Linked DNA regions of Sinorhizobium fredii. The protein of the gene in region 1 interacts with the protein of each later gene in a pairwise test. Links are inferred from orthologs where the notes say so. Each region holds a gene or a part of one and is shown on either strand. Other genes may lie near its edges.

The links.
Region 2: the proteins of NXT3_RS19620 (region 1) and clpA interact in binary tests that used the Escherichia coli proteins (3 or more experiments, as listed by UniProt). The link is inferred for Sinorhizobium fredii from one-to-one orthologs.

What each region holds. Positions count from the first base shown.
Region 1 is NZ_CP024308.1:50,128-65,245, forward strand. The notes cover bases 4,824-7,823. They hold NXT3_RS19620 (hybrid sensor histidine kinase/response regulator), read left to right. Parts: upstream 4,824-5,291; coding sequence 5,292-7,355; downstream 7,356-7,823. Other genes in these bases: NXT3_RS32510 (PAS-domain containing protein), read left to right, coding at 4,824-5,374; NXT3_RS19625 (GntR family transcriptional regulator), read right to left, coding at 7,486-7,823. Also shown: NXT3_RS19600 (C1 family peptidase), read left to right, coding at 1-1,303; NXT3_RS19605 (hypothetical protein), read left to right, coding at 1,362-1,646; NXT3_RS19610 (hypothetical protein), read left to right, coding at 1,648-2,322; NXT3_RS19615 (Glu/Leu/Phe/Val dehydrogenase dimerization domain-containing protein), read left to right, coding at 2,713-4,362; more of NXT3_RS32510, read left to right, coding at 4,508-4,823; more of NXT3_RS19625, read right to left, coding at 7,824-8,181; NXT3_RS19630 (CapA family protein), read left to right, coding at 8,185-9,564; NXT3_RS19635 (amidohydrolase family protein), read left to right, coding at 10,012-11,169; NXT3_RS19640 (amidohydrolase family protein), read left to right, coding at 11,166-12,209; NXT3_RS19645 (Rieske (2Fe-2S) protein), read left to right, coding at 12,240-12,665; NXT3_RS19650 (PDR/VanB family oxidoreductase), read left to right, coding at 12,751-13,707; NXT3_RS19655 (VOC family protein), read left to right, coding at 13,807-14,580; NXT3_RS19660 (NHL repeat-containing protein), read left to right, coding at 14,556-15,118. UniProt on the Escherichia coli protein: Member of the two-component regulatory system UvrY/BarA involved in the regulation of carbon metabolism via the CsrA/CsrB regulatory system. Phosphorylates UvrY, probably via a four-step phosphorelay.
Region 2 is NZ_CP024307.1:1,603,097-1,618,285, reverse strand. Bases 1-3,071 are described here. They hold clpA (ATP-dependent Clp protease ATP-binding subunit ClpA), read right to left. Parts: upstream 2,746-3,071; coding sequence 256-2,745; downstream 1-255. Other genes in these bases: clpS (ATP-dependent Clp protease adapter ClpS), read right to left, coding at 2,755-3,071; NXT3_RS07895 (AzlC family ABC transporter permease), read right to left, coding at 1-171. In the rest of the region: more of clpS, read right to left, coding at 3,072-3,108; NXT3_RS07880 (phasin family protein), read right to left, coding at 3,388-3,744; NXT3_RS07875 (DUF3126 family protein), read right to left, coding at 3,975-4,178; cysE (serine O-acetyltransferase), read right to left, coding at 4,357-5,184; NXT3_RS07865 (alpha/beta fold hydrolase), read right to left, coding at 5,294-6,079; NXT3_RS07860 (zinc-finger domain-containing protein), read left to right, coding at 6,250-6,495; NXT3_RS07855 (FAD-dependent monooxygenase), read left to right, coding at 6,524-7,705; NXT3_RS07850 (cystathionine beta-lyase), read right to left, coding at 7,757-8,944; NXT3_RS07845 (amino acid ABC transporter substrate-binding protein), read left to right, coding at 9,286-10,311; NXT3_RS07840 (amino acid ABC transporter permease), read left to right, coding at 10,412-11,605; NXT3_RS07835 (amino acid ABC transporter permease), read left to right, coding at 11,610-12,764; NXT3_RS07830 (amino acid ABC transporter ATP-binding protein), read left to right, coding at 12,779-13,555; NXT3_RS07825 (dihydrodipicolinate synthase family protein), read right to left, coding at 13,673-14,566; NXT3_RS07820 (GntR family transcriptional regulator), read left to right, coding at 14,658-15,189. UniProt on the Escherichia coli protein: ATP-dependent specificity component of the ClpAP protease. It directs the protease to specific substrates. It has unfoldase activity. The primary function of the ClpA-ClpP complex appears to be the degradation of unfolded or abnormal proteins.

The DNA.
Region 1 (15,118 bases):
CCAGATCGCGCCGGGGGGTGGTCTTATTGGGGGGCACGCCTTCGCGATTGTTGGCTATGACGCGACCGGTTTCTGGATCCTGAACTCATGGGGACCCTCGTGGGGTAATGGCGGTATTGCACATTGGCTTTATGAGGACTGGGCGGCGACGCTGATGGACGCCTGGGTGCTGCAACTGGGCGTTCGAGCTCCCACGGCTTTCAGCGCGATGCCCCGCGGCGCCCCGTCCGCGGCAACGATCCCTCAAGCCAAGGCCGCTCCCAACAGAAGCGACATCGTCGGCCATTTTATCAACATCGATGATGGCCGCTACGTGGTCAATGGCCGGTATGCATCTCCCACTCTTCTTGAAATGCAGGAGACGGTGAAGCGCCTGACCGACCCCACAGCAAATCAAGGGGCCGGGTACGACCATCTCGTTATATACTGCCACGGCGGGTTAAATTCCCTCGATGACGAGGCCAACCGCATTGCGACATGGAAGCGGCACGATGTCTTTGGCCGCAACGGAGTTTACAACTTCCATCTCATGTGGGGATCGGGTTTTTTCGATGAAGCTTTTGGCGCTTTGTCCCAGTCACAGTCGGGCCGAGCCGCCGGCTGGATCACGGACTTTCTTTTTGAAACGGGGCTTGGCAAGGCGCTTGGCAGCAGGGCCTGGCGAAACATGAAGCAGGATGCCGTCGCCGCATTTGATCGCAACGGCGAGTATAATGGCGGCACCTTTGGGCTGAAGCCACTTTTGCAAGGTGTTGTTAAAGCGAAGAAAAAACGACCAAAAGTACACCTCGTCGGTCATAGCGCGGGGTCAATCGTTCTCGGCGAGTTGTTGGCAAATTTGGATCAATTTGAGATTCAAGACCTTGAGATTGCCAGCATTCACCTTATGGCGCCCGCTTGTACGACGGACTTTTTCGAAAGGCGATATGAACCATTTCTGCAACGAAAGGGGGCATGGAAGCTCGCGGATAAGATCTATCTGTACCAGATGCGTGACTCGCTGGAATTGGCCGATACCGTGGCGGCCGCGGGTCTACCTGGGTACGGTCGATCGCTTCTGTATCTCGTTTCACGAGCCTATGAGGATAAGCCCAATATGCCCTTGGCCGGGATGGAAAAGTTCTCTAGCCAGCTTCCGAGATCAGATTTGTTGGAGATCGACCGTTCAAAGAGCGCAACGACGGAATCGACCACCCACGGCGGGTTTGACAATGACGCAGCGACGATGACGACGATCATGGCGCGGATTACCGGAAGCAAGTTGCGGAAGCCGCCTATGGAAGAGGAGCTTGTCGGATATTGAGCCGACGGCGTGTGCGTATAACGGATCTTTTAAAATTGAGGTTAATTGGAGGAGCCCAATGAAGCCTGTGCTTGAAACTGCCAATGCAGTAGCTGCTCAGGTGGTCAGGTTAATTGCGGGAGAAAAAGCAGACCCGTTCTGGGACAGGGTGGTCGTAGCCTTTACCGATGGGACGGCTGCCCGAGATGTCAAGAAGGCACAAGTTGATGGGGCGGCGGCTAAAGCGCAGACGAGGTTTGAGGCCAGCGCGCTCAATGAGGGCGAAGAGCTTCAGGGTATGCCTCATCTATCCACCCGAAGAACCTGGCCGAACCGGCCAATGAATCCCTACCAAGGGGCATGAAATGGGCAGCTTTGTCACTGGGATCGATGTTCTCTTCAAGATAAGTCTTGCCGTGATTGCTGCCTATGTCAGTTATCAATTCAGTGCCCTCAAGCAGCAGAACGATGACATCAAACTCGTTGTCGAGCTGGCGTTCGATGGAGAAGCCCGCACAGCCACCGCTGGTGTCGTGTTGGCAGGGAAGTATGCCGAGCAGGAGCGTATCCCAGCGGAGCTCTATGCTTCGATCGTTGCATCTGCCAATTCCAGTGGCAATGCCGCTCTTCGGGAGACTGCGAATAATAGCGCAGATGCAGTCGCGCAGACGAACGAGGTCGTCGCCCAACAGGTGACGCAGGCACTGGAAGCTCTTCCTGTCCGCGTCTATTTCCACATCAGTCGAGAAGTCGACCGCGCGAAAGCAGGAGAGATCGAAGACTTACTGCAGGAGCAAGGCAGATCTTTCAGCTCACAGTCCGTTATTGTGCCGGGTATTCAATTCATCAATCAGCCGAAGAGCCAAACTGAGGTGCGCTGCTTCAAGAAAGAGGAATGTGCCGCTTTGGGCGGCAAGTTGGTTGAATTCCTCGACGGGGTTGGGATGCAGGCAAAGCTGGTTGACCTGAGCGATCGATACGGAACGTCAAAAAATATCCGGCCAAACCATTTCGAAATCTGGTTCGCGGCTCTTTCTTGAGAAACTCGAACCGAGTTCTGGCTTCCGCGACGAATTGGGCAAGGGAGGAAGCAATGTCTCCAAGTGCGGGTGACACTTTGAGTTCAATGTTGCCTCGTTGGTCGAACGCAAGAGCCGCTACACCCTTGTGTTTTCAAGAGCCCCCGGGTGACTGCGCAATGCTCCGTCACGTCACGAACGACGGTGTTCTCGTTCTGTGCTGCGAAAGTCGCATAATGTATCACCTGGAACCAACCAGCTGTACACGCAACGTTAGCTGACTTTGCACCGCCACGAGATGATGCCACCACACCTACGGCTGATGCGACACGATCCCATGACAGGCAAGATTCAGCAACCACCACAAACCTGATATACTCCCGTGGGCGGCCGTCCGGAGGGAGGCAAAGCATGAGCGATCAAACAGTGCGCATATTGCTTGTCGAGGATAACCCGCTTCACGCGAAGTTGATCCAAAGACTGCTCGACACCGAAATGCAGTTGCGCAGCGAGGTCGTGTCCCTGGATCGCCTGGCCGATGGGCTTGCACAGCTTCAGCTGGGCGCGACTGATCTGGTGCTGCTCGATCTGATCCTGCCCGATAGCCAAGAGCTGGAGACGCTGTTCAGGATCCGATCGGCTGCCCCGGATGTCCCAGTGGTGATCCTGACGGGACTCGACGACGTGAAGCTCGCGTCGCGAGCGGTCGAGGCAGGTGCCAGCGATTTTCTCTTGAAGACCCGGCTCAACGGCATCGCGCTCGACCGCGCCATCCGCTACACGCTGGCGCGCAAGCGCGCTCATGGCGGCGAGTGGGATTCACCGATGTTCCGCCTCGCTCAGCAACAGTTCCTGAAGGCCGCCCAGATCATGAATCTGGACGACAACATCCGCCAACGGCTGCTGTTCCCGCAACGCACCCAGGTAGTTTCGTTCCCCTTCTTCCGCGACGATCGCGCGCAGGTCGAGACCGTCTTCGGCTACCGGGTGCAGCATGTCCTGACGATGGGGCCGACCAAGGGCGGCATCCGCTACCACGAGGATGTCGATCTCGGCGACGTGGCGGCTCTGGCGACCTTGATGACCTGGAAGTGCGCGCTGATGCGGTTGCCCTTTGGCGGCGCCAAGGGTGGTGTGCGCGTCGACCCTACCATTCTTACGAAAAGCGAACTGCAGCGGCTGACCCGGCGCTACACGGCCGAGATCATCGACATCATCGGGCCTGACAAGGACATTCCGGCGCCCGACATGGGAACCGACGAGCAGGTGATGGCCTGGGTGATGGACACGTACAGCCAACAGGTCGGCCACGCGGTTCCGGCGGTGGTCACTGGCAAGCCGGTCGTGCTCGGTGGCTCGCTCGGGCGCAAGGAGGCGACCGGGCGCGGATTGGTTTATGTCATCGAAGCCGCGGCCGAGACGATCGGGCTGGATCCGGCCAAATCGACCGCCGTCGTTCAGGGGTTCGGCAATGTCGGCAGCTTCGCGGCGCGCTTCTTGGCCGAGGCGGGCGTCAAGATCATCGCTGTCAGCGACGTCTCGACAGGGCTCTACAACCCCGGCGGTCTGACAGTGGGTGCACTCTTGGAGTATGTAGCCAAAAACCGGGTGCTGGCGGGCTTTCCCAATGCGGAGCCGATCTCGAACGCCGAGCTTCTCGAACTGGAATGTGATGTCCTGGTGCTGGCGGCCCTGCAAAATCAGGTGACCGCCGAGAACGCTGAGCGGATCAAGTGCCGGTTGCTCGCCGAAGGCGCCAACGGCCCCACCACGCTGGAAGCTGACGAAATCCTCAATGAGCGTGGAGTGCAGATCATCCCCGACATTCTCGGCAATGCCGGCGGAGTGACCGTTTCCTATTTCGAGTGGGTGCAGGGTCTGCAGAACCTGACCTGGACGCTCGAAGAGATCAATCACCGGCTCAAGGCGATCTTACTCGATGGTTTCGGGCGCACGCGCCGGCGTGCGGAAGATGACCAACTGGATTTGCGTACAGCTGCCTTGATCGAGGGGATCGCCCGCGTCACGGAAGCCAAGCTGCTGCGGGGTTTATTCCCATAAGGAGCCTGAACATCCCACCCGGATGCGGAGGGATCTAATGACCAAGAATACCGACATTGCATCCGGCACCGAGCAGGCACTTGCGGAGGAGCTAGAAGTTGCCCGGGCCGCACAGGCGCGGGCAGAAGCGGCGCGCGACAGTCTCTTGGACGGCATCGAGTCCGCTTTGGAAGGATTCGTTCTTTATGACGCCGACGACCGAATGGTCGCATTCAACTCGCGCTTTGAAAAGCTGTTTGCCCCCAGGGTGGCGATCGGAATGCGCTTCGAGGACCTGATACGCTCCGCTGTGGAGCATGGGTTGGCCCCAGTTGGCGAGCTCAACGTGGAGGAGTGGGTTGCGCAACGAATGGAGCGGCACCGCAATCCGGGTCCGCCATTCAAGCTCAGGCTCAACAATGGAATGTGGATTCGCATCAGCGAAGGCCGAACCCGCGATGGCGGCCTGGTGGGCGCCTATACCGACATTACCGAACTGGAGGAACAGCGCGAGCATCTCGAGGAACTGGTCAAGACGACCGAGGCTGCAACCGAGCGAGCCAAAGCGGCGCAAAGGCAACTGCTCGACGCAATCGAATCGTCACTGGAGGGTTTCGCCCTCTATGACGCCGATGACCGATTAGTTGTCTACAATTCGCGCTACCGAGATTTCTTTTCAGGGCCGGAGCGTGCCGTCCTTCCTGCCGAACCATTTGCCGTCGAAACGCCGGGCACGCCGTTCGAGCTGGTGATCCGTACCTTTGCGGAAAGCGGCCTGTCGCCACTGGACGGCCAGACGGTCGACGAGTGGATTGCCCAGCGCCTCGAGCGCCACCGCAATCCGCGCGGACCCTTTAATTTGAAGCACAAGGACGGGACCACTATCCGCGTCAGCGAGCGCAAGACCAGCGACGGCGGAACGATATGTGTCTATTCCGATATCACCGAGCTTGAAGAGCACCGCCATCGCCTGGAGGTCCAAGCGCACGGTCAAGCTGGAGCGGCGGACGGAGCAACTACGCAAGTCGCGTGAGGAGCTTGAGCGCGCACGCGACGCGGCCGAGCAGGCGAGCATCGCCAAGAGCGAGTTCCTTGCAAATATGAGCCACGAGATCCGCACCCCGATGAACGGCGTGATCGTCGCGGAACTGCTCGAAGGCACCGAGCTTTCCGAACAACAGCGAAGATATGTCTCGATCATTCTCCATTCCGCCGACACGCTGATGGACCTGATCAACGACATTCTAGACTTCTCTAAAATCGAGGCCGGGAGATTGGAGCTCGAGGCGATCCCGTTCGTGCTGCGCGACACGTTGGGCGATACGCTGCAAACGCTCGCCAAGCGCGCCGCCGACAAAGGCCTCGAGCTTGCCTGCCATATCCCTCCCGAGGTGCCGGACCATTTGGTCGGTGATCCAACAAGGCTCCGGCAGATCATCGTCAACCTTGTCGGCAATGCCATCAAGTTCACAGAGAATGGTGAAGTGGTGGTCGATGTCACGCTGGAAGGGCAGAAGGACGACGGGACACGCCTTCAGTTCCAGGTGCGCGACACCGGCATTGGCATCCCGGAACCACAGCAGGAGCGAATATTCGAGGCTTTCGCCCAAGCCGATACATCAACGACGCGGCAATACGGCGGCACTGGCCTTGGGCTGGCGATCGCTGCGCAACTTGCCGAGAAGATGGGCGGGCGCATGCAGCTCGAGAGCACGCCAGGCGCGGGCAGCGTCTTCACATTCGCTGCCGATTTTGGGCTCGCGCCGGAGGAAAAGAAGGCGCGTCCCCTGCGCGAGGCAGAACTACGCGGTCGGCAGGCCCTGGTGGTCGACGATAACGCCACCAATCGCCAGATTCTCGAGGAAATCGTCGTGAACTGGGGCATGATTCCGATCGTCGCCCCGGACGGCGTGGCGGCGCTCAACGCCCTTGAACGGGCTTCCGGTGCTCCGCCGGACCTCGCGCTTCTCGACCTGATGATGCCTGGAATGAGCGGGTTCGAACTTGCGGCTTGCATGCGGCTCCGCCCAGGTCTCAAGGAGATGCGGATCGTCATGATGTCGTCGGCGGGCCGGCCAAGTGACGAGGCGCTGCTGCGCAGACTGGATGTCTCCAGGTTGCTGGTAAAGCCTGTCAAACAGTCCGATCTCCTGAACGCGATCACCGACGCCCTTGGGGTCTCGATGCGGGAAGACGAGGGTGAGGGCCACGCCAGCGCGGCGCACCTGCGGACGAGCCCGGGGCTCACCGTGCTGCTTGCCGAGGACGGGGCGGTCAACCGGCAGGTCGCAGTTGATCTTCTGACGAAACGCGGGCACCGGGTTGTGGCCGTCGGGAATGGCCAGGAGGCAATTGAAGCGGTCGAACGCGGCAATTACGATTTAGTGCTCATGGACGTGCATATGCCGGTCATGGACGGGCTCGCCGCGACCGCCGCAATCCGGGCGCTCGCTCAGTCCGGCAAGGCTCGTGTGCCGATTGTCGCGCTGACCGCCAGCGCGACGGCTGCCGATCGTGAGCGCTGTCTCGCGGCAGGAATGGATGGCTATGTCACGAAACCATTTCGCGCCGCCGAGTTGTTCCGCGTCGTCGAACAATATGACCCGATGCGGGTTCCGCTTCCCGAAGAGCAGGTAACCGCCGTCCTTACGCAGCCGGCGGCTGCCGACGCGTCGGTGCTGGATTGGGAGCGTGCCCTGCGCAATCTCGATCGGAACGAGGCACTCTTGCGCGAATTGGCGGCAATGTTCCTCATCGAGTATCCGAAGCTGATCGCCGCTCTCGACGCGGCGTATGCCAGCGGCGATGCTGCGGAGTTGCGGCGTGCAGCCCACACCTTGAAGGGCTCGGCGGACGTGGTCGGCGCCGACGGCGTCGTGACGGCAGCACAGCGGCTTGCAGATTTGGGCCGCGAAGGAAATCTTGCGCCCGTTCCAGAGGCACGGCGCGCACTGAAAGCCGAGCTAGATCGCCTTGAGCCGGCACTCCAGCGAGCGATGTTGGACGCCGAGTAAAGCGCTCCTACTAGATGGAGCGGGCAGTCGCTGGATTCGGCCTAAAGCTTATTCGCGGACCCTGTCACATGTATACGGGTGATGGAGACCCGCAGGTCACTCGCATTCCGCGTCAACGACTTGTGAGGGCTCATGAAACTTTGATCCCCCGGGCGCGCAAGCTCCTTTTTCCATCCGTCAACGATTGTACCAGTCGCTCACACGCCGCTTGTATGTGCGACCTGGTTAGCTCGACCGCATGATCGACGCGCCCCCGACGCAACGCGTCCAAAACGGCGCGATGTTCGCTCCAGCCTTGATTGGACGCGCTGATCTCGATCCAACGCACCCGCAACAATCGTGTCATGCAGTCGCTGATGCCCCTGGTGATGAACTCATTCTTGGCCAGTGAACCGATCTTCAAGTGGAAACGGCGAGCGGCATCGTCGTTTTCCTCCTGTGTTGACGATGGGGTGACCGAATTCAAGATTGCCTCTATTTCCGCAAGGTCCGACGGCGTGATCATGGGCCCACCGATTTCGAGTGCTGCAACCTCCAACACCTCTCGGTAGGTGAAGAGCTGTTTGATTTCATCAAGATCTATTGGCGGCACGATCCAACCCCGCCCTTGCCGTGCAACGAGCCCCTCGGCTTCCAAGCGAAACAGCGCTGTGCGGACAGATGTTCTGGAGGTTTGAAGTTGGCCCTCGAGCCAGCGCTCGGTGAGGCGCTCTCCGGGTCCGATATCCATGTCCAAAATCATTCTGCGAAGCCGGTCCTCGCCCATCTGCGTTTGCGTCAACAAGATTTCCTCCTTGTTCTGCGTTGACAACCGAAGCTCGGCCATCTTATGTACTCCAAATTGGTATACCAAAACGGAGGATTTGTCGTGCCAAAAGTTAGCATTCTTGCTACAGGCGACTCCATGCTCACGCAACGCATCTCGCGCAATCCCGACGGCGATTTCCTCGCCCTCGTCGACATGCTGCGCAAGACCGATGTCACCATCACCAACGTGGAAATGGTCTTTCCCGGTCGCGGCAGGATGGCGTCGACGACAATGCATGGCATCCCGTGCGGCGTGGAGCCCGAGTTGCTTTCCGAGTTCGAGTGGCTGGGCGTCGACATTTATGGTCTGGGACATAACCATGCGACCGACTACGGGGTTTCCGGGCTGGTATCCTCGATCGAAGCTCTCGAAGCGCGCGGTCTGACCTACGCCGGAGTGGGGCGGACATTGCAGGAAGCGCGCGCTCCTCGTTACTTTGATGCGCCAGGATGCCGGGTGGCCTATATTGCCGCCGGCTCAAGCAACGCCAGGCTCTGCCTCGCTGCGGATCCGAGCGTCGGTGACGTCGGACGCCCGGGAATTGCGCCGGTCCGAGTGCAGAAAACCCACTACATCCAAAAGGAACGGTTTGCGGAACTCCGCGAGATTCTTGCGGAGGCAGGTGTCAATGTCGAAGCGAAGGGGACCACTGCTCCCGGCATCCATTTCCCCTATCCCGACAAGAACGTCTACGACCCGCCGCCGCCCGGCGGATTTGCCGTGGAAGGCGTCAATTTTGCGCCAAGCGATGCCTCGCGAGTTCAGACCGACGCTCTGGAACGTGACGTCACGGCACTCGAGGCCTCGGTATCCGAAGCATCTCGTCAGGCAGACCTGGTCTTCGTTGGCCTCCACTGCCATGAAGGCCTCGGTGGGCGCTGGAACAGTGAGGTTCCAGCTGAGTTCCTGCAGCCGCTCACGCATCGGCTTATCGACGCTGGCGCGCACGGGATTTTCGCCCACGGGCCGCATATGTTGCGCGGTCTGGAACTCTATGCCGGCAGGCCGATTTGCTATTCTCTCGGCAACTTCATTTTCAATGTCGAGACCTTCTCCTCCTTCCCGCTGGAGGTCTACGAACAGCAAGGCATGCCACTTTCCTCCACGCCGGCCGATCTCTTCGACGTCGTGACGGGCTATGGTGCTCAGCCGAAATTCTGGGAGTCGGTTGTCGCACGCTTCACATACGAAGACGGCGTACTCGCCGACAGCGAATTCCACCCGATCACACTGGGACGAGATACGCCACGAAGCCGCAGGGGCTGCCCGCAGCTGGCATCGGCCGAGGACGGCGAACGCATCCTTGCCCGCCTGAACGAACTATCGAAACCGTTTGGTGCTGACTTGGATATCGTTCGCGATGGCGACCGTTACGTCGGCAAGCTTAAGGTGGGAGCCTAAAATACAGTTTTCCTGAAGGTTCTACGGCGGCGCGACAGCGCCGCCTAGACGTACATCATTTGCGCGGCACACAACGTCGGGATCTTCTCCGGCGTGCATAGCTGTCGCAATCTCGTGCTTTTCGAAGCAGTTTGGCAACATGCGGTCGAGCGAAAGAACGACCCTGGCCGCCCCCAACCGCGCTTCCGGCGTTGAAATTCGAAGCACTTCGCATGTGAGCCCAGGCCCGCGCGGGCCGTCGCGACCGTTTCCACGCCAGTTATTCCAGCAGATCCTGAGTGGATGACACGCTGCCGCATCAGCAATTTCTGCCGGCGAGCGAGCATTTCATCCGCCTCGTTTGACAAACGCCAATTTCCCCATTGACAAATAAAAATATACAGGCAAACTGATGATTATATCAGTCAGACTGATTAGTTTTCGCAACACGTCCTCGGGAGGAATACCGTGACGACGACAGCTTTCGCTCGGCCGCAAACGCCCGAAGGTGGACTCGACCCCATCGATGTCAAAGTGATCGACACTGATGTTCACGTTGAGCCACGTTCTTTCGAAGAACTTATCGATTACATGGACGCTCCGTGGAAAGACCGTACGCTGAAGGCGCGAGTCCCGTTCAGGCGCGCAGGCTTCACCACCTTCGATGTGGCAGGCCGGATGGATGCCTATCCGACGACCGGCGACCTCGGCTCGGATCCGGACATGGTTGCGGGACATCTTTTCCAGGACGACCCGATTGACTACGCGATCCTGCTACCCTGGAGCCTGCGCGGCTTCACGGTCGATCCGGCCCTGGACACCGCCCTGGTGAAGGCCGTCAACCAGTGGCTCTCAGAGACCTGGCTGTCGAAGTACAACACCGAGAACCGGTACGTCGGATCGATCTCGGTTTCCGTTGAAGATCCGATCGGCGCGGTCAGGGAAATCGAGAAGTGGGCCGGGCATCCGGGCTTCCGGCAGGTGGCGATCAGTCACTACGGTCCTCGGCCGTTCGGCCATCCGATGTACGACCCGATCTGGGAAGCAGCCGCGCGCCACGGCTTGCCAGTGTCGATCCACTTTAAGGGCGGCGCTACGCAGCCGCTGGGATGGACGTCGACAGGGCCGCTGCAGTATTTCGTCGAATATCATTCGTTGATCGCGCCCATGGCCTACGCCACGCACATGGCGAGTTTCATCTGCAATGGCGTGTTGGACCGTCATCCGGGCCTGCAGTTCCTGTTCTTGGAAGGCGGTTTTCTTTGGTATCGGCCGTTCATCGACCGGATGACCCGCCACTGGCAGAAGACGGGACAGGAATTCTCCGCCGCCAAGACGCCGCAGCAATATGTGCTCGACCACTTCCGCTTCGCGACGCAGCCCGTCGAGGAGGCGACCGATCCGCAGCACATCGCAACGCTGTTCGAGGAGGCCGACGCCGGTGACCTTTTGATGTTCTCCAGCGACTATCCGCACTACGACTATGACCCGCCGAGCAAAGCGCTTCCGCGGGCGTTGGACGACGAAGCCAAGAAAAAGATCATGGCTGGTAACGCGTTGGATTTCTTCAAATTGCCAAAGACACGTCCGGCAGACCGGTTCGATCGTAAGGAGGGTCGGGTATGATTATCGACTGCGCAGTTCATCCCGTACTCGAGAGCGAGCGGTTCAACGAGTTCGTCGGCGGCCCGTGGAATTTGCGGCAGCTGCCAACGCTCTTCGGCGAAAAATATGGAGCGCCCTTCGACCAACTGGCGGTACCCGCGGAACAGGCTTCGAGCCCGTCGGCGGTGGCCAGGCAGATGCGAGAAGCTGGCATTGACCTTGCGGTCCTTTGCCCGACGACGTTCGGCTACTGGCCCAACCCGCATCAGGCAATTGCCGTCGCCAACGCCGCCAATCGAATGCTCGTCGAGGATTGGTTGAATGCTCCGGAATCCGGCAAATCATTCCTTGGCTCCATTCGCGTGGCGATGAACGATGTCGATGCGGCCTTGAAGGAAATCGATCTTTGGGCCGATGATCCTCGCTTCGTGCAGATCGTGGTACCCGCACGTGCTTTGGCGACCTATGGCGAACAGCGCTTCTTCCCGATCTGGCGGGCCGCGGCAGAACGTGGGCTTTCCGTCTTTATCCACGACGATTTGTCGGCCGTTGTCGAGCCGCCGCCGACCCAGGTCGGCTTCCCAAGCTTCTATGCCGAGATCCACGCGCTTCGCCCATTGTCGGGCATCGTCAATCTCACCAGCATGATCGTGTCCGGCGTGTTCGATCGCTTGCCTGAGCTTCGCGTGGTGCTTGGCGACGTCAGCGTCCATGAGGCGAGGGCGTTGGCAATCCGAACGTTTAAGGATTGGCAATCCGACCGCGTCGAGGTCCCGTGGATGAAAAAGGATCCGACGGAATACTTCGAAAGCAATGTTCGCTTCGTCTACCAGCCCGAAGATGAACTTTCTCCACACAGCCACCGCGCGACCGGTACGCTGGGTGGTGACAATTCCTCGCTCGTGGTTTTTGGTAGCCGCCACCCGTACTGGGATGGCGTCAGTCCGCATCAGATGTTCCCCACGTGGCCGGAGAACGAGCGGTCCCGTTGTTTCGCCGACAACGCCCTCAAGTTCTACCCGCGCCTTAAGGGGCTGGTTTCGGCCGAGTTGGCCGTTTGAGCATCCACGATTGAACACGGGATTAAGAACATGCGGTACGTAGTGGGAGCAGTCGCCGATATTCCGCCCGGCGCCTCGACGATTGTCTATCCGGACAAGGTGAAGAGTGGGATCGGCGTTTTCAACATCGGTGGAGAGTTCTACGCGTTGAAAAACACCTGCCCGCACATGGGCGGCCCGCTCTGCAAAGGCAGGGTCCGGGGCACGACCGACGCCGACGTTTCGGATGAAAATCGTGTCGCCATGCATTGGGTTCGCGACGGCGAAATCATCGCTTGTCCCTGGCATCATTGGGAATTCGACATCAAGACAGGGCGCACGCTGTTTGAATCAAGGCAAAAGGTTCGAAGCTATCCCGTCACGGTCGAGCCGCCAGAGGTGCTTGAACGCCTGAAAGCCGGGGTCGAGACGGTCCCGGTGTCGATCGACGGAGCGACCGTCGTGCTGGAGATCTGATCGGACTGCCCGATGTTCGCGCGCAGAGGAGTGCGCGCGAACATCGGCCACAACAGAACTTCGCCTGAACATTGAGGATACGTCGATGTCTGAGAGAGACTTCGAACTTGTCGTCACCTGTGTGGAGCAGGTGGCCAAAGAGGTCCTGCGTCTTTCATTTGCTCGCAAGGACGGTGCGGAGCTTCCAGCTTGGGAGGCAGGCGCGCACGTGGATCTGCGTTTCGAGGCGAAGGGGGTGGAGTACGTTCGCCAGTATTCGCTTTGCGGCCGACCCGGCGATCGACGCACCTGGCAGGTGGCGGTTCTGCTCGTAGCCAACGGCCGGGGAGGATCCGCTCATATCCACGAGGCACTGACGGTCGGCGATACGGTCCGGGTTGCAGGGCCACGCAACAATTTCGCACTCGCCAAAGCCAAGCGTTATCTGTTCATCGCTGGCGGCATTGGGATCACTCCGATCCTCGCGATGCTTGAAGAAGCGACCGCTTCGGGCGCCGATTGGCGTCTCGTCTATTGCGGCCGATCCTCTGAGACGATGGCCTTCAAGGACGACGTGGTTCGCTACGGCCCTGAAAGGGTTGTATTCCACGAAAGCGGAAAGCAGGGCAAAGCGGATCTCGACAAACTGGTTGCCGAGACCGATCCCGAAACCGCGATTTACTGCTGCGGACCGGAATCGATGCTCCAGGCGATCGACCACAGCTGCGCGGCGCATCAACGCAACGCTCACATGGAGCGCTTTTCCGCCTCCGGAAGCATCGTGGAGGGCGAGAGCACTGCCTTCGAGGTCGAGTTTTCTCGCTCCGGCATCGTTCTTACCGTCCCCGAGGATCGTTCGATCCTGGAGATGGCCGAGGACGCAGGTATCGATATCGATTCCTCCTGTCAGGAGGGCGTGTGCGGTTCCTGTGAGACGAGAGTGATCTCGGGCACGCCGGATCATCGTTGTTCGGTGCTGGGCGCAAAAGAGCGCGCCGCCGGAAAAACGATGATGGTGTGTGTGTCGAGATCGTGCTCGGCGCGTTTGGTGCTCGACGCGTAATCCGCGCCAATCGCAGCGGTTGAACCACGGGAAAGACAAACGCAGGTAAATCTGCGCGTGGATTGAGTGAATGGATCAGTTAGTGGTGAGGAGAGAACAATGAGTGCTGAAGCTGCCAAGACAAGCGGAACCGAAACCCTGCCTCGCCATCGCCGGATTTTGCAGGAAGCGGGGGCGGCGGTCGGGCGTATCTCCGGGATCAACCACCTTGTCCTGTTTACCAACGACATGAACGAAGGCGTGCGCTTCTATCGGGATCTGCTCGGACTTCGTGTCGTGCGCACCCAGCGCTTCGTCACGACGGGCGAGGGCCTGCGGTCCTCGGCCCATCACTCGAGCGGTTCGGCAATCGGCGCCGCAGACGAAAGCTCGTCGATCGCTGTCGAGATTGAAGTTCGCCAGGTCTTCTTTGAAATGGGCAACGGGGAGCTGTTTTCCCTTTATGAGGCGCCGACCGTCGCTGAGCATCCAGACGCACCCGTGAGTTCGGTCCTTTGGCCATCGGCGGACAAAGGCCAGTGGAGCCAACCCGTTCTGCCTCAGAAGATGGACCACCTCTCGTTCGACGTTCGCTCGCACGCTGACGTGGTCTGGTTTCGTGAGCATTTGCTGTCACACGGTGTAACGGTGTCGGAGGTCTCCGAGCGGCGCGGCACCAACAACAGGCATCGGTTCATTTCGTCGATATACTTCTCCGACCCGAGCGGCAACCCGCTCGAGATTTCCTCGTTCGACGCCGGGGATGTTGCCTGGCAATCCTATGACTTTTCGGACTGGTTCATCGACGAGGATCCTGTGCCCGCGCTCCTGCATGATGCGAGCGATGCATCAGAAACCCTCGTCCCCAATTGGGTGTCATCGGCGGAAAAGTGAACAGCGTGCGATACGAAGAGATCCATGAGTGGGGCGAGGAACGTTGGGAGAGTGACGTCACCGGCGTGGCGGTCGACTCTCGCGATCGGGTCTATGCCCTGCGGCGCGGGAAAGACGCGGTCACGATATTGGATCCGAACGGCAAGATTTTGGATCGCTGGGGTCATGAATGCTTTTCAAACCGGCCCCATCATATTTCGATCGGCCCCGACGACAAGATCTACATCGCTGACGACGGTGGTCATCGGCTCTACGTTTTCGATCTCGACGGGCGCCTTTTGCACACGATCGGTGATGGTATGGCGTCTCAAACCGGATACGCCGAAGACGGGTCTCCGAGCGCAGATATTCCGCTGGAGCAGGTTCGGGGAGGCGCGCCGTTCAATCGGCCCACCAAAGTGGTGCTGTCACCGGATGGAAAACTCTTCGCCAGTGACGGCTACCGGAACTGCCGGGTGCACCGGTTTTCCTCTGATGGGGCGCTTGAACGTTCTTGGGGTGCTTTCGGTGCTGACTTGGGATGCTTCGTGATACCGCA
Region 2 (15,189 bases), on another replicon or contig:
GACGATGCCGGTCATGAAGACGACCTGCTCCGGCGGGATGCCTGCCTGAGCGGTCAGGGAGCAGAAGCCGACGAAGGAGAGCATAAGTATGATCGCCGGTAGACTGAAAATCCCCCGAGCCCCGGTCAGAAACCAGGCCAGCGCCGACCGTTCGTCTTCGATATCATCCATTGAATCACGCGGAATGAGATCGCCCCTCAACAAGACGGTGCCGGGTGAACCACCCGGCACCGTCAGGCGAAAATGGCGATGGCGCTATTTCTTACGCGGAACCTTGGGAACCGTTCTCCCCTTCAGCGGAGCCGCATCCGAAGCGGCTTTGGCGGCCTTCTTCGGCTTCGACTTCGGAGCTGCCTCGGCGGCGACGGTTTCCTTCTCTTCCGACTTCTTCGGCTTGGCGTTCTTACCGGGCCGCGACACTTCCGCCTTCGGCTTGATCGGTGCCGTCTCCGGCACGGCATCGAGGATCAGCCCCTTGGTGCCGTCTTCCTTCATGCCGATCGTCACCTTGACGACGCCGCCCTTCTTGAGCTTGCCGAAGAGGATTTCGTCGGCGAGCGGCTTCTTGATGTTTTCCTGAATGACGCGTGCCAGCGGCCGCGCGCCCATCTTTTCGTCGTAGCCCTTGTCCGCGAGCCAGGCTATCGCCTCCGGCGCGAGGTCGAAGGTGACGTTGCGCTCGGCCAACTGCGTCTCGAGTTGCATGACGAATTTCTGCACGACCTGGTGAATGACAGGCGTCGGCAGAGAGTTGAACGGAATGACCGCATCCAGGCGGTTGCGGAACTCCGGTGTGAACAGGCGGTTCAGCGCCTCGATGTCCTCGCCCTCGCGCTTCGATGAGCCGAAGCCGATCGCCGGGCGCGCCATGTCGGAGGCGCCCGCGTTGGTCGTCATGATCAGGATGACGTTGCGGAAGTCGATCTTCTTGCCGTTATGGTCCGTCAGCGAGCCGTGATCCATCACCTGCAGCAGGATGTTGAAGAGATCCGGATGCGCCTTTTCGATCTCGTCGAGCAGCAGCACGCAGTGCGGATGCTGGTCGACGCCGTCGGTCAGCAGGCCGCCCTGGTCGAAACCGACATAGCCGGGAGGTGCGCCGAGCAGGCGCGAAACCGTGTGCCGCTCCATGTATTCCGACATATCGAAGCGCAGCAGCTCGACGCCGAGCGACGTCGCCAACTGTTTCGCCACTTCCGTCTTGCCGACGCCGGTCGGACCGGAGAACACATAGCAGCCGATCGGCTTGTTCGGTTCGCGCAGGCCGGCCCGGGCGAGCTTGATCGACGAGGCGAGCGCCTCGATCGCCAGATCCTGGCCGTAGACGACGGAACGAAGTTCCTTCTCAAGATTGGCGAGAACGGCTTCGTCGTCCTTCGAAACCGACTTCGGCGGGATGCGCGCCATAGTGGCCACTGTCGCCTCGATTTCCCTTTCGGTGATCAGCTTGCGGCGTTTGCTGACTGGCAGCAGCATTTGGGCCGCACCCGATTCGTCGATCACGTCGATCGCCTTGTCGGGCAGCTTGCGGTCATTGATGTAGCGGGCCGAAAGCTCGACCGCCGCCCTGATCGCCTCGTTCGAATATTTGAGGTGGTGATACTCCTCGAAATAGGGCTTCAGCCCCCGCATGATCTCGATCGCGTCGGCAACCGTCGGCTCGTTGACATCGATCTTCTGGAAACGGCGGACGAGCGCCCGATCCTTTTCGAAGAACTGGCGGTACTCTTTGTAGGTGGTCGAGCCGATGCAGCGGATCGAGCCGGAAGAGAGCGCCGGCTTCAAAAGGTTCGATGCGTCCATCGCACCGCCCGATGTCGCGCCCGCGCCGATCACCGTATGGATCTCGTCGATGAACAGGACCGCGCCGTGATATTCCTCGAGCTCCTTGACGACCTGCTTCAGGCGCTCTTCGAAATCGCCGCGATAGCGCGTGCCGGCGAGCAGCGTTCCCATGTCGAGCGCAAAGATCGTCGCGTCCTGAAGCGCCTCCGGCACCTGCTTCTCGACGATGCGCTTGGCAAGCCCCTCGGCGATCGCCGTCTTGCCGACGCCGGGATCGCCGACATAGAGCGGGTTGTTCTTGGACCTGCGGCAGAGCACTTGGATGGTTCGGTTCACCTCGGCGTGCCGGCCGATCAGCGGATCGATCTTTCCGGACTTGGCCTTTTCGTTCAGGTTGACGCAGTAGGCCGTCAGCGCATCCTGCTGCTTCTTCGGACCGGTCTCCTCGCTTTCGCGCGATGATTTCTGTTCCGAATCCTGATCCTCGGCGCCGCGCACCGGCCGCGATTCCGAGCTCCCGGGGCGCTTGCCGATGCCATGAGAGATGAAGTTCACCGCATCGTAGCGGGTCATCTCCTGCTCCTGCAGGAAATAGGCCGCATGGCTCTCGCGCTCGGCAAAGATCGCGACGAGCACATTGGCTCCCGTCACCTCTTCGCGGCCGGAGGATTGAACATGAATGACGGCCCGCTGGATGACGCGCTGGAAGCCGGCGGTGGGCTTGGAATCTTCATCGTAGCCGGTGATCAGATTGGACAATTCGTTGTCGACATAGTCCGTCACGGTCTTGCGAAGTGTTTCTAGATTTACATTGCACGCGCCCATCACGGCCGCCGCATCGGCATCATCGATCAATGCCAGCAGCAGGTGCTCGAGCGTCGCATATTCATGATGGCGCTCGTTGGCAAAAGTCAGTGCCTGATGCAGCGCCTTTTCGAGGCTGGGCGAAAAAGTTGGCACGTTAGGTCCTCATTTCTTTTCCATGACGCATTGCAAGGGATGCTGATGCTGCCTGGCGAAATCCATCACCTGCGTCACTTTGGTTTCGGCGACTTCGTAGGTAAAGACGCCGCATTCTCCAACGCCGTGGTTGTGGACATGAAGCATGATGATCGTCGCTTGTTCCCTGTCCTTCTGAAAAAAACGCTCCAGAATGTGGACGACGAACTCCATCGGCGTGTAATCGTCATTCAAAAGCAGAACGCGGTACAAACTCGGCTTCTTGGTCTTCGGCTTGGTGCGTGTGATAACGGACGTGCCACGACTGGGGCCGCCTCCGTCTCCATCGCTTCCCTGCTGCATCCGGACCGGCATGGCGATCATTCTGTTTCATTCCCTTGACGGCCGCAATCCACCAACGTGGCTGCGGCCTGCTTGCCTTTATCTAATGGTTCGTTCTTGGATTTTAAGACCGAACCAACGCACTGCAATCATATTCGCACGGCCAAGCACAAGATTGATCAATTTTCTTCGGCCGCTACAGTCGACGTTGAATCTCTGGCCAAGCTACCGAAGTAAGCCCGGAAACCCGATACCCCAAGAACGACAAGGCCGGCCGCGGCAACCGCGACCGGCCTTTTGGCAATGGCGATATTCTAATCGTCAGGCGGCGGCAGCTGCGGACTTCACGGATGCCGTTGCCTTGGCGACCGGTGCCTCATAGGGCTTGTAGGCGTCCTTGGCGAGATCGGCATACATCTCGCCGATCTTCGATGCTTCGGCGACGAAAGATTCATAGCTCGACTTCAGATAGTTCGTCTGCAGTTCGAAGGCAGCCTCGAGGCTCTTGGCGCCCGACAGCTTTTCAAGATGGGCAATGCCATCTTCGAAGGACTTCTTCGAGTAGTCTGCTGCTTCGGTTGCAATGGCCTGGAAGCCCTTGGTCATCGCAGAGTAGCTCTTTACAGCCACGTCGAGTGCTTCCTTGCTCTTCTTGTTTGCATCGTCGAAGTTGAACATCAAGTTTCTCCTTGTGGGCGGTGGGCAAGCGTCAGTCTAGGTGCACTGCACAAAAAGTCAAGTTCAGTGTGCGATGCAGTAAAACACAATTCTTGCAACGACTTGATGAAGATCCGGCGACATGCGGATAAATTATCTAAAAGTAAGACTTATAAGAAAAAACCGGCCCGATTGCTCAGGCCGGCACACTTTGAGACACGCGGCCGTCGACCGGCCATGCGACGTCCAGCTCAGAGATCGACGTCGAGGATCGCCATCGAGAAATTATAGGAGAGTTCGCCGTCTTCGTCGTCGCGGAATATGACTCCGAGAAATTCGTCGCCAAGATAAACCTCGGCGGATTCGTCCTTCCTGGGACGGGCCTTGACGACCATAGCCGGATTCAAGGTGCGCTTGAAATAGGCCTCAAGCTTGCGGATTTCTTCGGGCTTCAAATCTATTCTCCGTAGCCGATTGATTTGCCGCGCTTCTCGCATGCGGCGTTGCCAGGTGTAAACCCATCACGGCGCCGAGCCCCCATGAAGATGATTAACGACAGCCGTAACGCGTTGAATTGCCGCTCAGATTTTTCATTTCCGCGAACAAGGCGATGAACGCGGCCCTTCCTCCGCGTCAGATATCGAAGCTCGCCAGGATCTGGTCCATCTGCCGCGAGGGTTCGGAGCATCCGGCCTCGCCGACGACCCTGGCCGGAACGCCCGCTACCGTCGTCTTCGGCGGAACCGCCTTCAGCACGACCGATCCGGCCGCCACCCGCGAGCAATGGCCGATATGGATATTGCCGAGGATCTTCGCGCCGGCGCCGATCAGCACGCCGTCGCCGATCTTCGGGTGACGGTCGCTGCCCTCCTTGCCGGTGCCGCCAAGGGTGACGCCATGCAGGATCGACACATTGTCGCCAATCACCGCCGTTTCGCCGACGACAAGCCCCGTCGCGTGGTCGAGGAAGATGCCGCGCCCGACGCGTGCGGCCGGATTGATATCGGTCTGGAACACACTCGAGGAGCGGCTCTGGAGATAGAGCGCAAAATCCTTCCGCCCGCGGTCCCACAGCCAGTGGGCCAGCCGGTGCGTCTGGATGGCATGGAAGCCCTTGAAATAGAGCACGGGCTCGAGGAACCGCGTGCAGGCCGGATCGCGGTCGTAGACCGCCTGGATGTCGACCCGCAGGATCGCGCTCCATTCAGGCCAGTCCTCGAGCATCTCCAGAAAGGTCTGGTGAAGAAGGTTTGCCTGCAGGTCGGGGTGATCAAGCCGTTCGCAGATCCGGTAGATCACGCTCTCTTCCAGCGAATGCTGGTTGACCACAGTCGAATAGAGAAAGGCCGCAAGCATCGGATCCCGCTCGGCGGCGAGGCGCGCTTCTTCGCGCAGACTGTCCCAGATGGGGTCGACTGCCTTCAGCGGTTCCGTATGGCGAAGTTCGCTCTTGGCGACCATGGTCGCGCTCCTTCCTGGGTCAATCTGCCGGCTTGCGCTGCGACATATATAGGGCAATTCCCGACCAACATAAATGGCCCCGCACGTTTCGATCGGCGGTCATCTTTGACTAGGCGCGGCCGAGCTCGGCGAGAAACTCCAGGACCGCCTTCTTGAAGACGCGGTCGCCAACGGCCAGCATATGGTCGCGGCCCGGAATGTCCACGGCCATGGCATGCGGCATCAGGGCGGCAAGCTCCTGGGCGGAGCCCGCCACGTCGTCCTTCGTGCCGACCCCGACCAGAACGGGCACGTCGATGCGCCCGACATCCTCGGCGGAAAGCAGATCGCGCGAGGTCGATATGCAGGCGGCAAGCGCCTGGCGGTCGCTCTTCGTCTGGTCGGCAAAGGCGCGGAACATTCGGCCGCGTGTATGCGTCACATCTTCGAGCGATGGCGCAAGCAGCGCGTCGGCGATCGGGTCCCAGTCTCCCACTCCGGTCACCATGCCTATTCCCAAGCCGCCGAACACCAGCGAGCGGACGCGATGCGGGTGATGCAACGCCAGGAATGCGGAGATGCGCGCGCCCATCGAATAGCCCATGATATGCGCCTCTGGGATGCCGAGATGGGCCAGAAGCGCGGCCGCGTCGCCGGCCATCTGGTGCGGGTGGTACACGGAAGCGTCATAAGGCTTGCTGCTCGCCCCGTGACCGCGGTTGTCGAGTGCGACAACCCGGTAGCCAGCGTCGCCGAGCGTCTTCAGCCAGCCTGGGTATACCCAGTTGACATTGGCGCTCGAGGCGAACCCGTGAATGAGCAGCACAGGATCCCCCGACGGGTCGCCCTCGTCGAAATAGGCAATTTCCAAGCCGTCGTGGGTGAAGCGCGAGAAAGGCGGTGGGTTCAAATCCATGGTTTTCCCAGACATCATCTGTTTTCGCCGAAACTAGGCGGTAACCGAAGAGGCGAAAACCCCCGCCCGTCAAAAACCACAGGCGCGTCGTGATTGCTGCTACACATTTGCGCCAAAGCTCACTATGGTGCCGGCAAAAATATACAGACTTGCATTCAGCGGAGTACGACATGGCCGGCCACAGCATCCCCCATTTCCAGAATGACGGCGGGCACCGGGTTATCGAGATCGGCGTCAAGGAATTCATGTGCACCGGCGCATCCGTTCCCTTCGATCACCCCCATATCTTCATCGACATGGGCGACGACAACGAGAAGGTCTGCTCCTATTGCTCGACGCTCTATCGCTACAACGCGAGCCTGAAGGCGACAGAGACGATTCCGCCGGGCTGTCTCTTCGAGACCAAGGCGGCCTGACCTGCCCGCAGCCACCGGCGCGACATCGATGCAAAAGGCTGGTCCCGTCGCAATCGTCGGCGCTGGCATCGCCGGCCTGACAATGGCGCTGTGCCTTGCGCGGCAGGGCTTTGCTTCAGATATCTTCGAGCAGGCAGACGCACTGAACGAGGTGGGCGCCGGGCTGCAATTGTCACCGAACGCCTCGCGCATCTTAGTGAAACTCGGCTTGCTCCCTGCGCTCGAGGCGGTGTGGGGTGAACCGAAATCGATAGGGCTCGTCGACGGACACTCGCTGCGTCCGCTAGCAGACGTGCCAGCCGGTGCGGCAGCGCGCATCCGCTGGGCAGCACCCTACGGGGTCCTGCACCGCGCCAGCCTGCAGAAAATCCTCCTGGACGCAGTACAGTCGGAGCCGGCCTGCCGCCTGCATCTTGGCAAGCGCATCAAGGGCGATCCGGTGGCGGCGGCTGCCGCGGCAACGGGACGCCGCCCATCAATCGTCATCGGCGCCGACGGCATCTGGTCGGAGGCGAGAGCCGCTATTCCGGCCGCCGGCGCCGCCCGGTTCTCCGGCAATGTCGCTTGGCGGCTGTTGCTGCCGAACACAGAAGAGACGGGCTGCCTTTCGGCGGATCGCGTCACGGCCTTCCTTGGGCCGGAGGCTCATCTGGTCGCCTACCCGCTTCGCGAAATCGACGGCTTCAATCTGGTTGCGGTCGTCGGCGGCACGCCGGCCGAGGGGGCCTGGACGGGTCAGGAATCACCGGAGCGACGACGCGAATTCACGGCCGCTTTCGAAGCATGGCACCCCGATCTGCGATCGTTGATCGAAGGTTCCGGCTCGGCCACCTATTGGCCCTTGTGCACCGTCGAGGAAGGCGCCTGGCACAACAGGCGGGACATCGTGCTGATCGGCGACGCCGCCCATGCGATGACGCCCTTTGCGGCCCAGGGTGCTGCGATGGCGATAGAGGACGCCAGTGAACTGGCGCTTTGTCTTGCCGAGTGCCCCGACGCTCCGGCCGCCTTCGCGCGTTACGAGCAGGCGCGCCGGGCACGGATCGCCCGGGTCCGCAAGCGTGCCGCCTTCAACCGCTTTGCCTATCACGCCCGCGGGCCGGTCAGGGTCGCGCGAAACCTGGTCCTCGCGCTGAAGGGCCCGGAAGCGCTCGCAGCCGATCTCGACTGGCTCTATGGATATGGCGCCTCGGAACGCGAGAAGGCCTGACCGGCAGGCAGCAAATCCCTGCCGCCTGCCCCGGTCACTCGGATGGCCCGATCAGGCGGCATTGGCCGCCGCGAGACCTGCCTCGATGTCGCGGCGCAGGTCGGCAACATCTTCCAGACCGATCTGCAGCCGGATGACGGGCCCTCCTGATGGGCCCTTCGCGATCTTGCGATCGGAAAGGTTCGCATGCAATGCGAGGCTCTCGAAGCCGCCCCAGGAATAGCCGAGGCCGAAGAACGAGAGCGCATCGAGGAAGGCATGCGCCTTCGCCTTGCTTGTTTCGGGTTCGGCCTTCAGGACAAATGAGAAGATGCCGCTCGCCCCGCCAAAGTCGCGCTTCCAGAGCTCGTGCCCGGGAAAGCTCGGCAGCGCCGGATGCAGCACCCTCTCCACCTCGTCCCGACCCTCGAGCCAGGTGGCAATCGCCAGAGCGCTGTCCTGGTGGCGCTCCAGGCGAATGCCCATGGTGCGAAGGCCGCGCAGAATCTGATAGCTGTCGTCCGGTGAGACGCAGACGCCGAGCGTCACCATCGCCTCGGTCAGGGCCGGCCAATGGGCAGCATTGGCCGAAACGGTTCCGAGCAGCACGTCGGAGTGCCCGGAGGGATATTTCGTCGCCGCGTGGATGGAAACGTCGACGCCATGGTCGAGGGGGCGGAAGTAGATCGGCGTTGCCCAGGTGTTGTCCATGGTGACGACGCAGCCGTGGCGGTGGGCGGCATCGGCAATCGCCCGGATATCCTGCATCTCGAACGTGTTCGAGCCCGGCGCCTCCGTGTGCACCAGCCGCGTGTTCGGCCGGATCAGGCCCTCGATGGCAGTACCGATCATCGGATCGTAATATTCGACCGTGATCCCGAGCCGGGTCAGCATCGTGTCGCAGAAGTGCCGGGTCGGGAAATAGACCGAATCGACGATCAGAGCGTGGTCGCCCGACGAAAGATAGGCGAGGAAGGGCACCGTGACAGCGGCCAGCCCCGAGGGTACGAGAATCGTTCCGGCGGCGCCTTCGAGTTCATTGATCGCCTCGCAGAGCGCGTCGGTCGTCGGCGTGCCGCGCGTGCCGTAGGTGTATTTCTGCGCCCGCGTTTCCATGGTCTTCGCATTGGGGAAAAGTACGGTGGACGCGTGGACCACCGGCGGATTCACGAATCCGTGGAAGTCGGAGGGGTTGTTGCCTGCATGCGCGAGGCGGGTGTTGATGCCGACCTCTCCACGCGCGCTCATCTTGTCTGCCATTTTAACGAATCCGCCGTTGAAAACTGGATGGAGACTCATCGAACGCGGCACGGGTGAGGGTCAAGGGAAAATTCGCTACGGCGGCCGTCGACCCGGTCCCCGCGTATCTGACGGTTTTTTATCCAGAAGCGGACGATTTCCCGCAAAATCTGCTTAAAATTCTGACGAATTTTCAGTTTTTCACATCGAAAATCAGAAAATCGGCAACATCTCTTGACCCCCATGGATTTTGAGCATGAGATAGATTGCACTCATGCCAGGAGGGTGGCTGAGGCTGCACGCGCCGACAGAGCGCACCAGTGCAGACGGGAACTTACGAACAACCGAAAAGGTTCAAAAAAATGGCAAGAAGAATTCTGACAGCTCTTGTTGGCGCTGCTGTCTTGGGGATTGGCGCAAATGCGGCATCGGCCGCGACCCTTGACGACGTGAAGGCCAAGGGCTTCGTCCAGTGCGGCGTGAACACCGGGCTCGCCGGTTTCGCGGCCCCTGACGCGTCCGGCAACTGGAGCGGTTTCGACGTCGACTACTGCAAGGCGATCGCTGCTGCAGTGTTCGGCGATGCCACCAAGGTCAAGTACACGCCGACCTCCGCCAAGGAGCGTTTCCCGGCGCTGCAGTCCGGCGAAGTCGACGTTTTGGCCCGCAACACGACCTGGACCATCAACCGCGACACGGCGCTCGGCTTCAACTTCCGCCCGGTCAACTATTATGACGGCCAGGGCTTCATGGTTCGCAAGAGCCTCAACGTGAAGTCCGCACTCGAACTTTCCGGCGCTGCCGTCTGCGTCCAGACCGGCACGACCACCGAGCTGAACCTCGCCGACTACTTCAAGACCAACAACCTGCAGTACAACCCGGTGGTCTTCGAAAAGCTCGAGGAAGTGAACGCCGCCTATGATGCCGGCCGTTGCGACGTCTACACCACCGACCAGTCCGGCCTCTATTCGCTGCGCCTCACCCTTTCGAAGCCGGATGATCACATGATCCTGCCGGAGATCATCTCGAAGGAGCCGCTCGGTCCGGCCGTCCGCCAGGGCGACGACCAGTGGTACGACATCGTCAGCTGGGTTCATTATGCCCTGGTCCAGGCCGAGGAATTCGGCGTCACCCAGGCAAATGTCGAAGAGATGAAGAAATCGGCCAACCCGGACGTTCAGCGCTTCCTCGGCGTCGAAGCCGACAGCAAGATCGGTACAGACTTGGGCCTCACCAATGAATGGGCCGTCAACATCATCAAAGCCGTCGGCAACTACGGCGAAGTCTTCGATCGCAACATCGGCGCTGGCAGCCCGCTGAAGATCGAGCGCGGCCTGAACGCGCTTTGGAACAAGGGCGGCATCCAGTACGCACCGCCGGTCCGCTAAAAGCTGGTCGGCTTGAGAGTCTCGGAGGAGCGGCACGCCGCTCCTCCGTTCTACAATAAGAACGCCCGAAAACAGGGCGGATCGGGGAAAGAGGCATTGTATGGCCATTGGCGTTACAAACGCGCCTGAGAAGAGCAAGTCCTCGGGATCTATCATCAACGATCCTCAGGTACGCGGCATATTCTACCAGGCAATCACCATCATCATCCTCGCAGTTCTCGTCTACTGGACCATCCAAAACACGGTCGAGAACTTGCAGCGCGCGAACATCGCATCCGGCTATGGCTTTTTGAACGGCCGGGCGGGGTTCGATCTCGGACAATCACTGATCGCCTTCACGAGCGATTCCACCTACGGCCGCGCTCTGGTCGTCGGTTTCGTCAACACCCTGCTGGTGGCGATCACCGGTATCATCACGGCAACGATCATCGGCTTCATCGTCGGCGTTGGACGTCTGTCGCACAACTGGATCATCGCCAAGCTCTCGCTCGCCTATGTCGAGGTGTTCCGCAACATTCCACCGCTGCTGGTCATCTTCTTCTGGTATAGCGGCGTTCTGGCGATCTTACCCCAGGCGCGTGAGGCGCTCGCCCTACCTTTCGATATCTATGTGAGCAATCGCGGCGTTGCGTTCCCGAGAGCCATCTTCGGAGAGGGTTCGCAATATACACTGTTCGCCTTGATCATCGCCGTCGTCGCGAGCTTCGTTTTCGCCCGCTATGCCCGGCAACGGCAGGAGGCAACCGGTCAGCGACTGCCCGTTTTGTCGATCGTGCTCGGCTTGCTCATCGGTCTGCCGCTGATAACGTTCCTGGCGACCGGCGCTCCGCTGACTTTCGACATTCCGATCGCCGGCAAATTCAATCTTACGGGCGGTTCGGTCGTCGGACCGGAATTCATGTCGCTCTTCCTCGCGCTGTCCTTCTACACTGCCGCCTTCATCGCGGAAATCGTCCGGGCGGGCATCCGGGGAGTTTCAAAGGGGCAGACGGAAGCCGCTCACGCACTTGGCATACGCCCAAGGCTGACGACTCGTCTGGTCGTCGTTCCGCAGGCAATGCGCATCATCATTCCGCCACTGACCAGCCAATATCTCAACCTCACCAAGAACTCGTCGCTTGCGGTCGCCGTCGGCTATGCGGATCTCGTCGCCGTCGGCGGCACGATCCTCAACCAGACCGGACAGGCGATCGAAGTGGTCAGCATCTGGCTCATCGTCTATCTGAGCCTGAGCCTCGCAACCTCGCTGTTCATGAACTGGTACAACGCCCGCATGGCGCTGGTGGAGAGGTGAGAACATGAGCACGCAACAAGCATCCTTCGTTCGTGCTTCGATGATCGAAGCCTCACCCGCCCCCGCCCTGGAAGCTGGCATCGTCCGGTGGCTGCGCAAGAACCTCTTCGCCACGCCGAAGGACAGCGTCCTGACGATCATCAGCCTGCTCATCCTGGCATGGCTGGTGCCGCCGGCGATCCAGTGGCTTTTCGTAGACGCGGCATGGACGGGCGGCGGTCGCGGCGTCTGCGCCACGGTCGCCCAAGGCGGCTCGCAACCGGAAGGCTGGAGCGGCGCCTGCTGGGCTTTCGTCAATGCAAAGCTCGGGCAGTTCGTCTTCGGCCGCTATCCGCTCGAGGAGCAGTGGCGCCCCGCTCTCGTCGGCATCCTCTTCGTGCTGTTCCTCGTTCCGATGCTCATCCCAAAGATTCCTTACAAGGGGTTGAACGCGGTTCTGTTGCTGGCGGTCCTGCCGATCCTCGCCACGATCCTGCTTCCCGGCGGCTGGCTCGGCCTCACCTATGTCGAGACGGCGCTTTGGGGCGGTCTCATGGTCACTCTGGTCCTCTCGTTCGTCGGGATCGCGGTTTCGCTGCCGCTCGGCATTCTGCTGGCGCTCGGACGGCGATCGAACATGCCGGTGATCAAGATGCTCTGCACGGTCTTCATCGAGATGGTGCGCGGCGTTCCGCTGATTACGGTGCTGTTCATGGCTAGCGTCATGCTGCCGCTGTTCCTGCCGCAGGGCGTCACCTTCGACAAGTTCCTTCGTGCCTTGATCGGCGTGTCGCTCTTCGCCTCCGCCTATATGGCGGAGGTTGTCCGCGGCGGCCTGCAGGCCATTCCGAAGGGCCAATATGAAGGCGCCGATTCGCTCGGTCTCAGCTACTGGCAGAAGATGAACCTCATCATCCTGCCGCAGGCGCTGAAGCTGGTGATCCCCGGTATCGTCAACACCTTCATCGGCCTGTTCAAGGACACGTCGCTCGTTTCGATCATCGGCATGTTCGACCTGCTCGGCATTGTCCGGCTGAACTTTAGCGACGCGAACTGGGCGTCCGCGGTAACGCCGCTGACGGGCCTGATCTTCGCAGGCTTTGTATTCTGGCTTTTCTGCTTCGGCATGTCGCGCTATTCAGGCTTCATGGAACGCCTGCTCGACAAGAGCCACCGATAAAAAGGGGAAATATAATGGCAAATACGGCCACCGCTTCAAAAATGACCGTCTCGAAGACGGATGTCGCAATCGAAATCACCAACATGAACAAGTGGTATGGTGACTTCCACGTACTGCGCGACATCAATCTTAAAGTGATGCGCGGCGAGCGCATCGTCATCGCCGGCCCGTCGGGCTCCGGCAAATCGACGATGATCCGCTGCATCAACCGCCTCGAGGAACACCAAAAGGGCAAGATCGTCGTCGACGGCATCGAACTCACCAACGACCTGAAGAAGATCGACGAAGTGCGCCGCGAAGTCGGCATGGTGTTCCAGCACTTCAATCTCTTCCCGCACCTGACCATTCTGGAAAACTGCACGCTGGCGCCGATCTGGGTGCGCAAAATGCCGAAGAAGCAGGCCGAGGAAATCGCAATGCATTTCCTCAAGCGCGTCAAGATTCCCGAGCAGGCACTCAAATATCCGGGCCAGCTCTCCGGCGGCCAGCAGCAGCGCGTCGCGATTGCCCGTTCGCTTTGCATGAACCCGAAGATCATGCTTTTCGACGAGCCAACGTCGGCGCTCGATCCGGAAATGATTAAGGAAGTGCTCGATACGATGGTGGGCCTTGCAGAAGAAGGCATGACGATGCTGTGCGTCACTCACGAAATGGGCTTCGCCCGCCAGGTCGCCAACCGCGTCATCTTCATGGACCAGGGCCAGATCGTCGAACAGAATTCGCCGGCCGAATTCTTCGACAACCCGCAGCATGAGCGCACCAAGCTGTTCCTGAGCCAGATCCTGCACTGAAATCGCGGTACGAGTTCGCACGAAAAGCGGCCCGTCATTACTGACGGGCCGTTTTCATTTATGCCCCGGGCCAGGAAGCTCAGTGAAGAGAATGGGCGGTCGTCGACCGGCCGGTCCTCAAAGAACCGGCAGCGTCGGACGCTTTGCCAGCGCGGCCTCGATAATTCCTTCAACCCGCCGACGCTCTGCACCGGCGAGCGGCAGCCGCGGGGCGCGGACGCGATCGTTGGAATCGATCGCAAAAACTTCCGCGAGCTTGATGTTCTGGACGAGATTGGTGGAGACGTCGAGGTCGAGCAGCGGGCGGAACCAGCGATAGATCGCCCTCGCCTCTTCGAGACGCCCGGCTTGGACCAGCTTCCAGATCGCCACCGTCTCCTTCGGGAAGGCGACGACAAGGCCGGCGACCCAGCCATGGGCACCCATCAGCAGGCTTTCGAGTGCCAGGTTATCTACGCCGGTGAAGCAGTCGAAGCGTTCGCCGAAGCGGGTCAGAACGTCGGTCACGCGGCGGATGTCGTCGGTCGATTCCTTCATCGCGACGACGAGTTCGTTTCTGGCCAGTTCATCGAACATCGAAAGCGTCACGTCGACGCCGTAGGCGACCGGGTTGTTGTAGACCATGATCGGCAGGCCTCCAGCGGCAGCGACCGCCTGGATATGGGCGAGCGTCTCCGCCGGCGCGGATTTATAAGGCACGCCCGGCAGAACCATGAAGCCGTCGGCCCCGGCCTTGGCTGCTGCCCTCGCCGCCGCTTCGCCGCGGCGCGTGGCGCTTTCGCAGATCGTCATCAGCACCGGCTTGCCGCCGGCGACCGACTTGGCGATCTTCAATATCTCGATTTTTTCCTCCGGTTCCAACGTCATGTTCTCGCCGAGCGAGCCGCAGACGATCATGCCGTCGACGCCTGCCTCGAACTGCAGCGCGAAGCAGCGCTCCATCTCGGCCTTGTCGAGACCACCTTCAGTCGTGAATTTCGTCGTTACTGCCGGAAATACGCCGCGCCACATGAGAAGCCTCCTTCGATCTGATATATCAGCCAACTTGCCATGATTTCGGAACTGTGTCAATCTCTGATATATCACAAGCGCAGGGACATTCATGCCGTCGCAGTCGCAGGCCCATCTCGCCTATCTGGCGCTCGAGCGCCTCATCGTCACCTTGAAGCTGAAGCCGGGAACGCTCGTCACCGAACGGCAGTTGCTCGAACTCGCCAATCACGGCCGCACACCGGTCCGGGAGGCGATCCAGAAACTCGCTTGGCAGGGCCTGATCGAGGTCCGCCCGAGGGTCGGTCTTGAGATCAGCCGCATCCGACCGGACGATCGGATCCATGTGATGCAGACGCGTCAACAGCTCGAACCGGTGGCGGCCGCGCTTGTTGCCGAACATGCAAGCGCCGATGCCCGCCGAGAGATGAGCGACTGCAGGCGGCAGATGCTGGACTGCGCCGCTCACGGCGATCTCGAGGGCTTTCTGGTGGCAGACAAGATGTTCGACGAGGTGATGGAAGAGGCCTGCCCGAACCGCTTCCTGACGGCGGCCCTGTCGCCGCTCCAGACCCATGCGCGCCGCATCTGGTTCGCATCGGCATCGCCGGAAAAGATGAAAGGCTCGGTGGAGCGCCACGTGA